4 regions of the Peribacillus sp. P4_D6 genome follow, and region 1 is predicted to be linked to each of the others. Evidence: riboswitches for the same ligand, from Rfam matches in the RefSeq annotation. Region 1 holds a riboswitch; each other region holds the start of a gene.
What was found. A riboswitch is a leader RNA that binds a small molecule or an ion and turns the genes downstream of it on or off. The one in region 1 is predicted to bind cyclic di-AMP.

Region 1 (3,161 bases):
ATCATATATGGTTTTATCACTCATTCACTCATTTCATAGGGCCGCTTCCCTTTTTGCTGATGCTTCCCCAGCGCAAAATAACCGACATTAGCTTTGAAACAAATCAACGTATTTTAAAGCCGGAAGGTAGTTTCATTTCACAACAGATGACCTTCTGGGCCGAGAGGAAATGATTTGGTTTTGAGGTAAACAAGATGAAAGGCTTTATGAATTTGGGGGTATTTTGACATCCGGGAAGACGCGCCAAGATTGTAGTATCCTCCATAAAACAATTCAACTTGAAGTGCTTGAGTATCTCTAAGGAAGCAGAGTTTACAGTCATCGAGAAATAAGAAAGCGCTATTTCATTCAAAAAAATAAATAAAAAAATCCAGAGTGACATTTCACTCTGGATTTTTTATATTAAGAAACTTGCTCTAACTCTTTTTTGGAAGGAGGGTTGAATTGACCTTCCCATTTAGAGATGACGATTGCCGCAAGTGAATTACCGATAACGTTTACCACTGTACGTCCCATATCAAGAATACGGTCGATACCGGCAATAAATGCTAGACCTTCAATAGGAATACCGACAGTTCCCAATGTCGCTAAAAGAACTACGAAAGATACACCCGGTACACCCGCAATTCCCTTGGACGTGATCATTAACACTAGCATCAGCGTAATTTGCTCATACGCGCTTAAATCGATTCCGTACATTTGAGCGATGAAGATAGCTGCTAACGCTTGGTATAATGTAGAACCATCAAGGTTAAAGGAGTATCCAGTCGGAATAACAAATGTAGCAATATGTTTTGGACATCCCGCTTTCTCCATTTTTTCCATGAGTTTCGGAAGAACCGCTTCTGAACTTGCAGTAGAGAAAGCAAGAATCAATTCTTCTTTTAGAAGTTTAATCAGCGTAAAGATATTGAATCCGACAAATTTCGCAATAAGACCAAGAATGACTATTACAAAGAAAATCATTGTTCCGTATACAGAAAGCGCTAACTTTCCTAGCGGAATTAAAGATTCCAAACCGAACTTGGAGATCGTCACACCGATTAGTGCAAATACACCGATAGGAGCGAATTTCATGACCATGTTAGTTAGGTAGAACATTCCTTCAGCTGTACCTTGGAAGAAGCGGAATACTGGTTTACCCTTTTCACCGATGGCTGCAATACTAAGCCCAAACAACACGGAGAAGAAAATGATCGCTAGCATATCGCCTTGTACCATAGCTTGAACTGGATTGGATGGTACAATGTGAACGAGTGTATCCACGAACGATTCATGCTGCTTAGTTTCTGCTGTATCAACATACGTAGAAATATCAGTTTGTTCCAGCTTATCCATATTCACACCAGCACCAGGCTGGATGATATTCGCTGAAATTAAACCAACAGCAATCGCTATCATAGTTACGACAACAAAGTATGATAATGATTTAGCACCTAGTTTACCTACCGCTTTCAAATCACCTACACCAGCAACTGCAACGATAAGGCTTGAAACGATGATCGGCACTACAATCATTTTAATCATTCGTAGGAAAATGTCTCCGAATGGCTGTAAAAAGTTTTGGGCCGTCTCATTACCATAAAAAATGGCACCAACGATAATCCCTAGAATTAAACCAATGAAAATTTGGCTAGCTAAACTTAGTTTGAATTTCTTCATTTACTTTCCTCACCTTCCATAAAGTCTTTGATGCAAAAACATTTTTGTCTCGGTAAGGGAAACAAGATACTAATAAAAGAAAGTAATTTTTCTTTTTTGAAAAACTCTGTCTTTACGCCGAAAAAAAAGACACTTCATGTGTCGATTTCTTATAGGCGTGAATATTCACACATGTTCCCTTGAAGACGCTGACGAGGTTAGCTGTCGGGTTAGGATTGGAAACACAAAAAGCCCTTTCATTTCTGAATTCACCCCTAGCGGATAAAATCCACAAAAATGGGTCCCCCGTTCTTGGAATAAGATTAAGCGAGTTAACTTATAATAAAATATTATACTAAAAATGATAATCTGTAAATATTTATTCGCATCCGTTCTAGAAAAAGGTCTTTAAATATGTCTGAATATTCTGTATTAATAGCTATTCTATCTATAATTACGCTTCCCGATTTTTAATCACTTAAGTTATATTGATATAATTAATAAATAATTTGACATCACCTCTCTTGTGAAAAAAGCGGTTATTTTTCCAGAATGCCAAGTAACAGGTATCTTACTTTTTCCCTAGAGGTGAATTTTTTATAAGTTCCAGCTTTCACTTTTTCAAATTGAATCGGGGTAATAAAATAAGAATGGTTCTTCACTGCCACATTCGGCTTCAGGAGGATGACGTCACCTACAGACGGTCCCTTTATGATTTCCTGCTTCCCTTCAGCCTTAAGACCTTTTGTAATGTAATGTTTATCCACATGGCCTTTATTCGTCAACTTGTAAATATATGGATGCTTTTGGTATTGTACCGCCTCTATCGGTATGGAGGGTACACCGGCTTTCTCATTGGTTATTACAGTAAGGTTCACTTTCGATCCCACCAACAGAGGTTCCGTTTCTTCGCCTTCCGGTTCGATTAAAGCCTGAAATGGAAATCTGTTATCTTTTTTTAATGATGGCTCTTCTGCGGGATAGGAATGGATACGGCCTATCGTCCCTTTCAATGCCTTTTTTGAATCAGAGGAACTTGCTTTTATAGTCATGCCCACTTCAGCCTTTTTCATTTCCTCTCCGGAGAAATACCCTTCAATTGCCATATTTGTAGAAACGATGGATATAATGGGATTATCAAGGTTTTTATTGATATTTTTAACGACACCATCAGCCTCGCTCGTCGTCACAATTGCACTGGACTGCTCCTCAATCGAACTTAATTTAGCGTCAAGCATTTTCACTTTTTCATCCAACCTGTTTTTTTCTAGTTCCTGCTTGTACATTTCTTGCTCAATGTTACTTTTAATAAGGTCTGAAGAGCTTGTCGTTATATCAATATTCAAGTTTTTTTCCACCGATTCATCAATTGCAGCTTCAGGTTCACTGGTCAAGGTCCCCTGATAAGACCTCAACTTCCCTATGTATTCCTCAATCCCTGCCCTTTCCCCCTCAGCTGCCGTTTTCTCCGCTTCCAAACTCGCTTTAAGCGCATCAAGTTCGGTCGCCGTATACTCAAA
Region 2 (3,161 bases), on a different contig from region 1:
CTTTCTAATTCGATGAAAAATTAAAATGATGATAGGTAAAAAAATCAAAACAGGCCAAACCTGAATAAATTTGGTTAAAAAGAATATCATCGTGACGATAAAGCTAATTATGGCACCAATTGAATTAATGGTTAATTTCATCATCCAGCCTTTTGGCTTTTCGCGAATCCATTTAACAATCATCCCAGTCTGGGATAACGTAAATGGGATGAATACACCAACCGCATAAAGCGGAATGAGATTTTCCGTATGTCCTTCAACTGCGACTATCAAGATGATGGATGCAAGTCCAAGTATGATAATTCCATTGGAATACCCTAAACGGTCCCCTCTGATCGTAAACGCCCTTGGTATGAATTTATCCTTCGCCAGATTTACCGCAAGCAAAGGGAAAGCCGAATATCCAGTATTTGCCGCAAGTATCAAGATCAATGCAGTTGTACCTTGAATGAAGAAATACATGAAATTCCGTCCAAAGATCTCTTCAGCAATCTGGGAGACGACCGTTACCTCTGCGCTAGGAACAATGCTTAAATAATAGGCTAAGTATACGATTCCCGAAAACAAAACAGCTAGTAAGGAACCCATCGCTATTAATGTTTTCGCAGCATTATTCGGTGCTGGATCTTTAAAGTTCGGGATTGCATTTGAAATCGCTTCGACTCCTGTCAATGCGGAGCTTCCTGATGCAAATGCTCTTAGCAGTATAAATAAACTGATGCCTGCTACCGGAGTCCCGATTGATGCATGCAATTCCGGTGAGACTCCTCCCGTCAGAATCTTGTAAATTCCAACCCCAATCAAGATGAACAAGGCTAAAACGAATAGGTACACCGGATAGGCCAAGACAGATGCCGATTCCGTAACCCCCCTAAGGTTCAAGATAGTAAGTAGGATGACAAAAATAATGGCTATGAGGACATTATAATCATGCAGGCCGGGAAAAGCGGACGTGATGGCATCCGTACCAGCGGAAACACTTACCGCGACAGTTAATATATAATCGACCAATAAGGATCCTCCAGCTATCAACCCTGGATTGACACCTAAATTGTTTTTTGAAACCACATAGGCTCCCCCGCCATGTGGATAAGCGAAAATGATTTGTCTGTAGGACAAAATCAAAGCGGTTAACAGGATCAATACTCCAATCGCGATAGGGATTGAATACCAGAATGCCGCAGCACCGACCGTGATCAGGACAATCAATATTTGCTCCGGCCCATATGCAACCGAAGACAATGCATCTGAAGATAATATCGCCAACGCCTTTGTTTTGTTAAGCTTTTGTTCACCAAGTGCATTTGATTTTAAAGGTCTCCCGATCAAGAACCTCTTTATAGAAGATAACATCAAGAATTCACCACCAGTTTAATTTATAAGTTTATGTTTCCCAGCTGTAGCAAAAAAACGAGACGAAACACAAAAATGCCTACAAGTCATAGCTAAATAGACCTGTAGACATCAATTTTTTTGTCTAACAAGCTCCACCTTCCTTCTCATATAACGCTTACGAGGTTAGCTGTCGGATTCGGACCTAAGAGTAGCCCTACCTTTTAAAGGATTCACCCCTTGGATTGTAAAAACAATCCCAATAACGGGTCCCCCGCACCATAAGGTTTAAGCGATTTAGAAATATGAAACTGTTGATTATCATACTCCCGTGAAATGGAAAAGTAAATGAAAATTTTGCACAGAAATAGAATTATTATTTATAAGCGAGGTTTTATTCTTGACTTATATAACAAAAGTCATGCAAACACATGAATCGAAGGTAGGAAAGGAGGAAAGTAACTGTCTAAAAGGAAGATATTCAAGAAGACAATGAACAAAAGATAGATTCCCCAAAAGGAAAAATGAAGTAACGTGATGGATCAAGTAAAACAGATCTGCCCCAGCTTGGATAGTCATAAAATCAGAATTTCGCTTTCCGATTCCGTTTTTAATTCCCGTCCATTCGGGGGCATTATTCCACTCATCTACGCTAATTAGTTCCTTCCTTCTTGAATTGGCCTCAAATTGCTTTTTTTAAAGACAAAGTATTTCTGGCCAAGATAGTTAAGCACTGTATAAAAGATTGTTCCTATCAGAACAGCCAAATTTTGTTGTATGGATAAATGAACGGTTCCTTCCAGTGATTCTGCAATGGCTTGTCCTATAGAATAAGCGGCGGAATAACAAATCAGGATGACGCAAAAGAAACGGGCAACTCCTCGCCGCCATTCTATATCGCTTTTAAAGGTAAAAGTCCTGTTCAAGAGAAAACTCGTTACAGCTCCCGTACCATTGCCGATAAAGGTGGAGATCCAGTAAGATAATTCAAGAGCATTCATGAGAAAAAGCATGATGGAAAGTCCAACCGCTGTATTGACTATTCCAACCAATAAAAAGCGGATAAAGGAGTTAGTTTGTTTTAGATAGTTTTTCAATACTGTTCCGTTCATTTTCTAATTGCTCCCGTTTTTTAAAATCGAGCGGATTAAATAGATCAAGATCAACAATATATTTAGGCCGGCGTTTGGATTCATTATAGATTTTTCCGATATACTCCCCAATCAACCCGACAGCAATCAACTGTAGTCCACCGATCAACCATATGGAGGTGATCAATGAGGTCCAGCCAGTTTCGGTCTGCCCATAAAATTTCAACCATAAAAAGTAAGACCCAAAGAGTAAGCTAATGAAAAAGGAAAGACATCCTAGCCATAATACAAGCCGGATCGGTGTAACTGAAAAGGAAGTAATGCCATCAAGTGCAAAAGCAACCATCTTCTTAAATGGATATTTCGTTTCCCCAGCCAATCTTTCTTTACGGTCATAATAAACAGAGTCCGTCTTAAACCCAATGAGCGGTACAATCCCCCGTAAAAAAAGATTCGTTTCATCAAAGCGTTCCAACTCCATGATCGCCCTTTTGCTCATTAGCCGGAAATCGGCATGATTATAGACAAGGTTAACCCCCATCTTGTTCATTAATTTATAAAAACCTGTTGCAGATGTTCGTTTAAAGAATGAATCAAGGTCCCTTTTCTGGCGGACACCATATACGATTTCACATCCTTCATTGAATTTTCGAATGAATTCCGGGATGACTTGAATATCATCCTGTAAATCTGCATCAATGGAAATCACACAATCTGAGGCTTCCTTGGCTGTAAACA
Region 3 (3,161 bases), on a different contig from region 1:
TCCATGAAAACCCGGATTAGAAATAGCTGAAGTGCCCATTTGTGTAGCTAAAGCAATAGCTGACGGAACTAATATGATTAATGGATGTAGAAGAATGGTAATGGCTATTAGTTTCATTTCCCTGCCTTCAATTTTCTTCCCTAAAAACTCCGGCGTTCGTCCAACCATCAACCCGGCAATGAATACTGCCATTATTGCGTACATAAGGATGTTAACCGTCCCTACTCCATCACCACCAAACACACAGTTCAACATCATTTCTGCCAATGGCACTAATCCGCCAAGTGGAGTAAGCGTATCATGCATATTATTAACTGTACCTGTAGTAGCTGCTGTCGTAACGGCTGTAAAAAGGGCACTCTGTGCAATTCCAAACCGCACCTCCTTGCCTTCCATACTTCCATTCTCTTGAGAAATCCCTATTCTCTCTAATGATGGATTTCCATTTTGTTCGCTGAAATACGTAACACCTAAGAAAACAAGGAACATTAATCCCATTGCTGAAAAAAGAATCCAACCTAGTTTCTTGTTTTTTGCCATATACCCAAACGTTAAAGGAAGAGCAGCAGGTATCAGAAACATTGATAAAATCTCTATTATATTGGTGAAACCATTAGGATTCTCAAAGGGATGGGCCGAGTTGACACCAAAAAATCCACCGCCATTTGTCCCTAAATGTTTAATAGACTCTAACGCAGCTACTGGCCCACGTGCAATATTCTGCTTCGCACCTTCCAATGTAGTTGCAATGGCCGTAGGATCAAGGGTTTGCGGAACCCCTTGAGATACTAGGACAAGACCGATTAAGATAGATAACGGCAGTAGTACCCGGGTGATGGAACGAATTAAATCCACATAAAAATTCCCCATACTGCGCTGGCCTGTCAGACCTCTGAAAAAAGCCATACATAACGAAAGACCAGTAGCCGGTGTCGTGAACATCAAAAATATGATGACGACCATTTGCGATAAATAAGAAAGTCCCGATTCCCCGCTGTAGTGCTGTAAATTAGTATTAGTAAGAAAGCTTGCAGCAGTATTGAATGCCAATAATGGATCCATGTTGTCTATCTTACTTGGGTTACCCGGTARAACTCCTTGAAATCGAATGATCATGTACGAAATAATAAACATGACTAAATTACTCAATAGTAGTGCCTTTACATATTGCTTCCAGTTCATATCACCGGTATTAATACCAGATAATTTATAAATGCCCCTTTCTAACCATCCAAACATCCGATCTTGTTTTGTTGTTTCAAGGGAATAAACATTAGCTAAATATTTCGCCAGTGGTATTGCCAGGATAATGACGAGTGCTAATACCAGACCGATTTGTAAAAAATCCATTTGCATTTCCTCCGTTTTGTAGCTATTAATATTTTTCCGGGTAAATTAAAGCATGAATTAAATACAACGAAAGTGCTCCAACAATAAATAATAAAAACATCGTTTCTACTCTCCTTTTTCTTCTATAACTTTGTTACAAAAATGGATAAATCCAAAAAATGATAAGAATGAAAAAGCTGTAAGTGAAACTGATATAAGATCCATTGACGTCTCTCCTTCCAAACTATAAAAATTTCAAACAATTAAAATGTGCTCACCCCCTATGAGTTTCTTAAAGAAACTAGGTTCCACTTGTTAGCAGCCAGTTATAGCTGTAACATTCTGGTTTACTGAAGATGACAAAATCAGCTCCCATTTTTTTATATAGACTAGAATATTGTTGATCATGAGTGACAACAAACAACCTCAAAGATTTGAACTCTGAAAATAATCTCACAAGATTAATTCCATCAAACAGAGAATTAGGGAATAGATAAACACAGTTATCCTGCTCTGAGTTTTGAACCATTATTCCATCACATTCCTTCTGGTTCCTTGTAGGCTTAAACCATTCTTCATCATAGTTTACAGTTTCTACGTTACTTGTATCCGTGTGGGTGGCCCCTATACTTTCCTTTACAGATTTGAATAATTTTCCTTTCCCAACAAGCAATACTTTTCCCATCCAATTCACCCCATTTGTACTTTCTCTTATTAATTTTTCAATCTGCATTCTTTCTGGGCAAGAAAATCCTGCCAGTGGAAAACATAAAAAATAGACCAATGCTTACTCTTTCCCCATGTATGCAGCCATGCAGTAGCTATCCATACTCCAGCGTTAATCAATACGATTCACACATTGGTTATTGGATGCATTGCAAAGCAAACATATAAAATTGGAGAAAAAGTACTCATTGGTCTACTTATCACCCAGCAAGCTTTACAGCGCTCTGTGCGATCTGTCTTCCAAGAAACCTTTTCATTTATAGGCATAATAAAAAGACCTACGGAAATGCCAGGTTGCTATCTTGCTACAAACATAACAAAAAAAGCCTCCTGAATTAAGGTGGTCTTATGACCTCCTTCGCTTTAGCCGACGAAGTTAGCTGACGGGTAGGATGGCGAAAGAGTATCTCATCCCTTCTGCAAATGCAGAATTAACCCCAAAAATAGTGGGTCCTCCGTTCTCAATTTCTTGAGATTTGGCCGATATCAAATTGTTATTTATGTGGATTATTCTACGCTCATCATTAAATGTTTGTAAACCTCATAAAATCACGATATTAATTCAAAATCGACCATATACAGTCATTTTAGTCCAAATTAGTCAGCAAAAACTAAATTTACTTAATAATTCTAGTGATTACAAATTTTTTTATAGGTTTGTAAACTTACATTGACAATAACTAAGGTTGGGTATTATGATAAATCCCATAAATTCCCGAGATAAAATGGAGGCATTATGTTAAATCCCAAAAAGAAACTTGAAGCAGAAATAAGTGCAGCATTTATTAAGTTCCAGCGTGATCTGATAGGCAGAGGACCACAGGAAGCAAAAACATATATAATTAATGACATGTTGATTACTCGTTTTAAAGGTGTCCTGACTGTGGAAGAAAAGCATCTTGTCAGTCACAATTCCGGCAAAAAACTTGTAAAAAAAATGCGCTCGCTTCTTCGTGAAATGTACACCAAGGATTACGAAAAAATAGTTGAAGATCAAACTGGATGTAAAGTTCTTTCCTCCCATAGTGATATTAGCACTAAAACAGGTGAAAGAATTGAAGTTTTTATAATGGATAAAGATTTAGAGAGGTACTTAGAAACCATCA
Region 4 (3,161 bases), on a different contig from region 1:
ATTCCGCATGTATATGCACGCCTTCCTGACATCGGCGATTTTAGGGGTGATTACTGAGTGGCTGGAGAACTGCGAAGAACAAACGGCGGAAGAAATGGCGAAAATCCATTTTAAAATCTTGAACTTCATCAGCCAATTGCGCACATTCATCCAATGAACGATTTTAGTTGGAGATACCTATTCCGCACAAAAGAATGGAAGGGGATTTCCAGGATACCAATGCATTTTTTAATGTCATCGCTTCTCCACCTTTGACTGTACAATAAAAAACCCCGTCCCCAAGGAACGAGACCAATTTGCGATGCCCCCCATTCATACCCAACAATCCTCGGCTGCTCTCGGTAAGTGGTCATTTCATTTTACTTTTCTCTGCTTCACGTCCACATTAGTAGTTACTAAATTTTAACATCTAAGGTTCAATACTGTAAATAACGCAAAAAAACTCATTAAATATAATGAGTTTAAAAGCAAAACAAGATATGGATTTTTCGCTCACCGTTCCTGGATAAAGCACAGGGATTACAATAATTGAATACCGCTATGAATGTTGGAATCAGTTGATTTACCTTGGGGAAAACAGTTTTAAAAACGGATTCTTTTTCTTATCCGTTATCCTTAATTCATTCATGATGATTTGATCCTCATGATCGGCTATCCATTTCCTTAGTGCATCTTTATCCTGGCATTGTGTTAAATATGTTTGGCCACCCTTGCCTGTAGCATTAATAACATATCTATTGAACGTCTTCTCCATAATTGCCCGCCTTTTTAATAAAATGTATTGAATTTAACTAATAATGTACTGCTTTTTCCTTTATCTTTTACAAAAGAAACATAATATATCTATTACAAATTTCGATTGGCAATAGCATGTTCTGCTTGAAATTATTGAATAAAGTATATCGATGCCGGTTATCATAATTGGATTAATCGAACCTATCATAATGTGCCAACTAATATTTGTCAATACGTTTTTTTAATGTAAATAAAACGTAAATTTTCAGTTTTATTAAAGAAATATTTTTTTACGATTTAGGGGTTTACAACTGCTAAATGATGGGAGTAGAATACGTTTATCAATTTAATGCATTTCGGCCAAAACTCATTATAAATGAGTACGGAGGACCCAATCATTTGGGGTTAATTCTGCCTTGCAGAAGGGATGAGATCAGCTCTTTCGCCATCCTACCCGTCAGCTAACTTCGTCGGCTAAAGCGAAGGAGGTCATAGGACCGCCTATTTCGGGAGCCTTTTTTGCACGCTTTTTGTGGCAATAGAGCTATTCGATGTTTTCGCAGGTCTTTTTATTATGCCTTTAAACAGATTAGAAAGAGATTGTTGATTAAAAGTCATACAGTAGGGATGATCATTTGAGAATGACAAAAAATTTATTGGATCCGCCAAAAATACTTGTACTCGGCTTCGCCATCCTGATACTTATCGGGGCCTATTTATTGACCCTGCCGATTTCCACGGAAAATGGCCATGGTCTTTCTTTTCTGGATGCTTTATTCACCTCGACTTCCGCTACATGTGTAACAGGACTGGTCGTTGTGGATACGGGATCGACCTTCACCACTTTTGGTGAGTTGGTCATCTTAACACTGATTCAGGTAGGCGGATTAGGGTTCATGACATTTGCGACGTTTTTCTTTTTATTATTAGGCAAAAAGATTTCTTTAAAAGGGAGGTTAGTTCTGCAGGAGTCGTTAAATAATCTATCCATGGCGGGTGTAGTCAGATTAGTGAAACGGCTTTTAATTTTCACGGCCATCATTGAAGGCATGGGTGCCCTTATCTTATCGATTCGCTTTTCTTTTGACATGCCAACCGGCAAGGCGATCTATTACGGTGTTTTTCATTCCGTCTCGAATTTCAATAATGCCGGCTTTGATTTAATGGGGGAATTCAGGAGTTTGACCCCATATGTATCGGATCCATTCGTAACCCTTACCGTTGCCTTCCTCATCACGTTTGGCGGGATAGGCTTTATCGTGATGAATGAACTATACGAATATCGGAATACACATCGTTTATCCGTACATACGAAGATCGTTCTGACGACTAGCTTGACCCTTACGATTGCCGGCGCGATTTTAATCTTTTTATTCGAGTACGGCAATGCCAAGACATTGCAGCCTTTATCTTTCATGGGTAAAATGCTGTCGTCTTTATTTCAATCGGTATCACCACGGACGGCAGGCTCCAACACTCTGAATATCCCTGATTTAACTCAGCCTGCATTACTGCTCATCATTTTCTTGATGTTCGTTGGGGCATCACCCGGATCGACTGGCGGCGGGATTAAAACGACAACATTGGCGACGATTGTCGGAACGGTTTGGTCACAGATCAAAGGTAAGGGTGATGTGGTCTTGTTCCGTCACCGCATCGTGAGTGAAACGATCTTTAAAGCATTATCCGTTACGTTCATTGGTGTATTCATGGTTTCCATCATCTCCATTCTGCTGACCATCACTGAAAGCGGAACTGATTTCTTGATGATTTTGTTCGAAGCCACTTCAGCATTCGCCACCGTGGGACTTTCAATGGGTTTGACCCCGGAATTATCACCGGTTGGCCGGATGCTCATCATTTTCACGATGTTTGCAGGCCGTGTTGGCCCTTTGACTTTGGCCTTTGCTATCGCCATGAGGCGCAAGCCAGATCCGTTCCGACGTCCAAAAGGGAAAATCATGATTGGATAATAATGAATGAAGGAGTGTAAAAGATGGGAAAACGACAATACGCCGTAATAGGTTTAGGCAGATTCGGAACCAGTGTGGCCCATAGATTATATACGGCAGGCCAAGAGGTTTTGGGTATTGATGTGAACGAGGAAAGAGTCGAGAATGCGGAACTGAACGTTACCCATGCCGTCATGGCGGATACGACCGAAGAAGAGACATTGAAAGCAATCGGAATCCGTAATTTCGATTGTGTCATCGTAGCCATCGGAAATGACATGCAATCGAGCATTTTAACTACCTTGCTTTTAAAAGAGCTTGGGATCAAAAAGGTCATTGCCAAGGCACTTAATAAAAATCACGGTCAGGTGCTCACAAAAGTCGGTGCCGACTGGGTCATCTACCCTGAGAGGGATATGGGGGAACGGGTCGCGAACCAGCTCCTTTCCCCTAACATGCTGAACTACATAGAGC

Region 2: another riboswitch for cyclic di-AMP. It lies ahead of AC1DVB_RS02910 (APC family permease); the one in region 1 lies ahead of AC1DVB_RS13780 (cation:dicarboxylate symporter family transporter).
Region 3: another riboswitch for cyclic di-AMP. It lies ahead of AC1DVB_RS11730 (hypothetical protein); the one in region 1 lies ahead of AC1DVB_RS13780 (cation:dicarboxylate symporter family transporter).
Region 4: another riboswitch for cyclic di-AMP. It lies ahead of AC1DVB_RS04980 (TrkH family potassium uptake protein); the one in region 1 lies ahead of AC1DVB_RS13780 (cation:dicarboxylate symporter family transporter).

Annotation. Positions count from the first base shown of each region.
Region 1 is NZ_JBFUIQ010000038.1:24,507-27,667, forward strand. It holds gene AC1DVB_RS13780 (cation:dicarboxylate symporter family transporter) at 403-1,662, opposite strand; cyclic di-AMP (ydaO/yuaA leader) riboswitch at 1,834-1,981, opposite strand; gene AC1DVB_RS13785 (efflux RND transporter periplasmic adaptor subunit) at 2,181-3,161, opposite strand, start outside.
Region 2 is NZ_JBFUIQ010000003.1:116,262-119,422, reverse strand. It holds gene AC1DVB_RS02910 (APC family permease) at 1-1,353, opposite strand, end outside; cyclic di-AMP (ydaO/yuaA leader) riboswitch at 1,492-1,637, opposite strand; gene AC1DVB_RS02905 (GtrA family protein) at 1,989-2,444, opposite strand; gene AC1DVB_RS02900 (glycosyltransferase family 2 protein) at 2,404-3,161, opposite strand, start outside.
Region 3 is NZ_JBFUIQ010000029.1:29,031-32,191, forward strand. It holds gene kdpA (potassium-transporting ATPase subunit KdpA) at 1-1,350, opposite strand, end outside; gene AC1DVB_RS11725 (potassium-transporting ATPase subunit F) at 1,376-1,450, opposite strand; gene AC1DVB_RS11730 (hypothetical protein) at 1,631-2,014, opposite strand; cyclic di-AMP (ydaO/yuaA leader) riboswitch at 2,406-2,547, opposite strand; gene AC1DVB_RS11735 (Na-translocating system protein MpsC family protein) at 2,792-3,161, shown strand, end outside.
Region 4 is NZ_JBFUIQ010000008.1:32,400-35,560, reverse strand. It holds gene AC1DVB_RS04990 (TetR/AcrR family transcriptional regulator) at 1-157, shown strand, start outside; gene AC1DVB_RS04985 (hypothetical protein) at 563-754, opposite strand; cyclic di-AMP (ydaO/yuaA leader) riboswitch at 1,084-1,226, shown strand; gene AC1DVB_RS04980 (TrkH family potassium uptake protein) at 1,377-2,708, shown strand; gene AC1DVB_RS04975 (potassium channel family protein) at 2,732-3,161, shown strand, end outside.